2 regions of the Mesorhizobium sp. M7A.F.Ca.US.011.01.1.1 genome follow, and region 1 is predicted to be linked to the other one. Evidence: predicted binding sites of a transcription regulator. Region 1 holds the regulator's gene; the other holds the start of a gene.
The links. The regulator LexA, encoded in region 1, represses DNA repair genes until DNA is damaged. The targets are predictions, from matches to a motif close to TGTTCNNNNTGTGTTCNG.
Positions count from the first base shown of each region.

Region 2: the regulator LexA is predicted to act here: its motif matches at 1,228-1,245, upstream of dinB (DNA polymerase IV).

Region 1 covers NZ_RZRT01000024.1:27,801-29,999, reverse strand. Annotated here, with positions in the region: partial or broken gene EOA13_RS20955 (ComEC/Rec2 family competence protein) at 1-1,008, shown strand, start outside; gene lexA (transcriptional repressor LexA) at 1,002-1,742, opposite strand; gene kynU (kynureninase) at 2,151-2,199, opposite strand, start outside.
Region 2 covers NZ_RZRT01000076.1:16,783-18,981, reverse strand. Annotated here, with positions in the region: gene dinB (DNA polymerase IV) at 1-1,198, opposite strand, end outside; gene EOA13_RS33400 (helix-turn-helix domain-containing protein) at 1,319-1,735, opposite strand; gene EOA13_RS33395 (dihydrofolate reductase family protein) at 1,839-2,199, shown strand, end outside.

The sequences.
Region 1 (2,199 bases):
CGAAAATTCCTGCTGGCGGCAACCGGCCTTGCCATGACCTCGATCATCGCGGGAAGCGCGACGACGCTGTTTGCCATCTGGCATTTTCAGCGTGTCTCGCCGCTTAGCCTGTTTGCCAATCTCGCGGTTATGCCGATCGTCACCGTCGTCATGTTCCTGGCCGTCGCCAGCGCGCTGCTGATGCCTTTCGGATTGGATTGGCCGGCTCTCTACCTGATGGGTAAGGGCCTGACGATGATGATCGCCATATCCGGCTGGATCTCCGAGCGTTCGCCTGTCGACGGGGTCGGGCTGATTTCGCAACAGTCGGTCCTGTTGGTGGCAATTGCTTTGGTCATCGCGACGATGGCGACAACCTGGCTGCGGCTCGCTGCTCTGCCATTCGCGCTGGCAGGCTTGCTGACCGTCTCGGATACGCGCACGCCGGATGTGCTGATCTCGGAAGACGCCCGGCTGGTGGCGTTGCCGATCGGTGGCGGTGAGCTTGCCGTCAGCCGGGAGCGGCCGAACGAATTCACCGTCGACAACTGGAAACGCGCCCTGACATCAGAAACCATCGTCGTGCCAGAGGTGTTCGACAACAGCGATGGGCAATTCGATGTCGCGGATGCCGTTGATCTGCCGCTGGGATCCCCGTTCTATTGCTCCTCAGGCGTTTGCGTGGCCAGGCACATGTCCGGTGCGATCATTGCGTATGTCGAGGACCGCAAGGACACCTGGAAAGCCTGCGGCTTCGCCGAGCTGATCGTCATCAATGACGCCACCGCGTATGACGCCTGTCACAATCCGCTGGTCCTCGTCATCACCAAGCGGCAACTGGCTCGCAAAGGCAGTGCCGCGGTCTTCTTCGATCGCCAATCGGCGACCACGCCGGCGACGATCAGCTTCGCGGTGGACAGCCCATATCGGCCCTGGCACACGCAACGCAAATACTCTCGTGAGGCGAGGGGGCTGGCACCCTTCAAGAAACCGGAGAAGCCAGCGGCCAACCCACAGCCGCCTCAGTAGCGGCGGATCAGGCCGACGAGCTTGCCTTGCACCTTGACCCTGTCCGGGCCGAAAATACGGGTTTCATAGGCTGGATTGGCGGCTTCGAGAGCAATCGAAGCGCCCTTGCGGCGGAACCGCTTCAGCGTCGCTTCCTCTTCATCGACCAGCGCCACGATGATCTCGCCGGGGCTCGCCGTGTCGGCATTGCGGATGATGACGGTGTCGCCGTCGAAGATACCGGCCTCGATCATCGAGTCGCCCTTGACCTCCAGCGCATAGTGGGCGCCGCCCATGATCATGTCCGGCGGCACCGAGATCGAATGCGTCTGATGCTGGATGGCATCGATCGGCACACCGGCGGCGATACGGCCCATGACCGGGATCGACACGGCGGAGACCGCATCGTCATCATTGCCGGGCGAGGGCATCCGCGAAGGCGCCGGCTTGATCTGCCGGCCAAGGGCACCACCCTGACCGAGACTGCCCTGGATGACGCTTGGCGAAAACTTCTTTGCCGCGTTGAGGCCGGGCGCGATCGAGTCCGGCAATCGCAGCACTTCCAGCGCGCGTGCCCGGTTGGGCAACCGGCGAATAAAGCCGCGCTCCTCAAGTGCGGTGATCAGCCGATGAATCCCGGATTTGGAGGCAAGGTCGAGCGCCTCCTTCATCTCGTCGAAGGATGGCGGAATGCCGCTCTCCTTCAGGCGTTCATGGATGAACATCAGCAGTTCATGTTGCTTGCGCGTCAGCATGGCGGCCCCCAGGTTACCTGAAACCAGAATCGAAAAACAAACCCAGAACAAACCCTATCTGTTCCAGTTGTGTTCTGCAACCGTTTAAAGTTTAATGAATTTGTTAAGGCTGCTGAAATTATTTGGCGCTTGCCAGCGGGTCGCGATCACAGGCGCCAAGCACGGCGATGCGCCTGCTCACATTGAAATTATTATGGTTAATGACCTGTGGCTCATCCTCGACCCAAGGCTTGGCATTATCAGTCTATCGACCTCCACAAAGGACGATCAATCTTCGGGACGTTCGTTTGCCGTGAACGAAACGGAGCCAAAACGCCAACGTCTGTTGGCATTTGTGGCTGGAAATTCAGCTCTCCGTCATCTGCCAGGCAGTGAGGGCGGCGGCGGCGGATCGCGGGGATCGTTGCGTCAGGTAACGGCTTCCTTGACCGCGAAACGGCGGTCCTTCCATGCGCCC
Region 2 (2,199 bases), on a different contig from region 1:
CCGCCTCCAGCGCCACCGTGCCGTAGCCGACCGCCTGTTTGCCGAAGCGTTCGCGGATCTTGTCGATGGCGCGGTCGGCGTCGAAGCGTGCCAGGCCTTTTCGGGTGCCCGGCCGGCATTTCTCGTCGGTGAGGCCGAGCGGCAGTTCGAGCTGTAATTCGAAGCTTTCCTCGAGATGCGAGACCGAGATCGCCAGCAGCGAGATCGTTCTCTCGTGGGGGTTGTCGGCAAGCACGCCGCGCACCAGATCGCCGGCGATCTCGGCCAGCATCGCGGTCGCCGAGATCGGCTGGTCAAGCGTGATCGAGCGGGTGACCGCGCTGAGATCGGCAAAGCGCACGCGCACCGTCACCGTGCGGCCGGGCCGCGCCTTGGCGCGCAGCCGGCTGGCGACGCGGTCGGCCAGATGCAGCAGTGTCGGCACGATGACCCGTGCCATTGCGGGTTTTTGGCCAAGCGCCGATTGGGCGCCGGCCGAATGCGCGCGGCGCTTGGTCTCCAGTTTGCGCGGGTCACGGTTACATGACAGCGCGGCGAGCTTTTTGCCGGCGGCGGGACCGAGCAGCCGCGTCAGCGCGCCGCTATGCGTCCTGGCCAACTGACCGATGGTCTCGACGCCGATCTCCGCCAGCCGCGCTTTGGTGGCCGGGCCAACGCCCCACATCAGCCCGACCGGCAGGTCGTGCAGGAAGGCGAGCTCGGTGCCGGGTTCGACGACCACCAGTCCGTCGGGCTTGGCGACCTGCGAGGCGATCTTGGCCAGATGCTTGGTGCGGGCGACGCCGATCGAGATCGGCAGGCCGAGTTCGGCGCGTACCCGGCTGCGGATCGTCGTGGCGATCTCCTGTGGGGAGCCGAACAGATGCGTGCAGCCGGCGACATCGGCAAAGGCCTCGTCGATGGAGATGCGCTCGACCAATGGCGTAAAATCGTCGAGCACCTTGATCGCCGCGTCGCCCAGCCGCTGATAGTGGCTGAAATTGCCACCGACGAAGATCAGATGCGGGCAGAGCTCGCGCGCCTTGCGCCCCGGCATGCCGCCGCGCACGCCGAAGGCGCGCGCTTCGTAGGAGGCGGCGAGCACAACGCCACCGCCCACCGCGATCGGCTTGCCGCGCAGCGACGGATCGAGCAATTGCTCGACCGAGGCGTAGAAAGCGTCGAGATCGGCATGCAGGATGGTGGCTGTCGTTTCCATCGACCGCACATCCGCTGTTGCTGATAGATTGGAACAAATAAAGAACAAAGATGGATCATTGTCAAGGGAAGGGCGATTTGTGCGGCAACAGCCATGCCGGTTCGGCCTGAACGCAACCGCCTAGACAATATGCTCCGTTCGCAGCGCCGCTTCCATCCTTTCCAGCGCCGCTTCGCCGCCTGCCACCAGTTCGTCGGCAATCCTGGCCAGCTTGTCGTCGGCCTTGCGGTGCTTGCTGCCCCAGGCGCCGAGCGTCGCCAGCACCGGCAAGAGGTCGATCCCTGCTTCGGTCAGCCGGTAGACGGTTCTCAAGCCATGCGTCGGGTCGTCGCTTCTGGTGAGGATGCCTTCCTCCTGAAGCGTTTGCAGTCGCTCGGCCAGCGTGCGCGAGGAGATGCCTTCGTCGGATTGCAGGAATTCGCGAAAGTGCTTTTTCCCGGCGAAGACCATGTCGCGGATGATGAGCAGCGTCCAGCGGTCGCCGATCAGTTCGAGCGACAGGTTGATCGGGCAGCCGGATTTTTCGCGCGTCGACATTTATGCTTCCATTTTTAAATCACTTTACTATTGACATCGTTTTGGCCTTGCGTCAACGGTTCCAAATGTAAACTGTTTTGCGATGGCCCTGAGGAGAATGACGGTGAAAAAGCTGGTCCTGCAGATGCAGATGTCGGTCGACGGCTTTGTCGGCGCCACCGAGGACCATTCCTGGCAGCTCTGGGAGTGGGGTGACGAGAGCGCCTGGGACGATGCGCTGAAGCAGGACTTCAACGCCGTCTTCGCAGACGTCGATACCATCCTGCTCAGCCGCAAGATGGCGCAGGAGGGCTATCTCACCCATTGGGGCAATGCTGCGAGGAAGTTTCCGCGCGATCCGTTCTACGCCTTTGCGCAGCGCATCGTCGACGCCCGCAAGGTGGTGCTCAGCAACAAGCTCAAGCAATCGGCCTGGGAGCCGGCTTGGGAGCGCACCAGTGTGGCCAGCGGCGACCTGCCGCGCG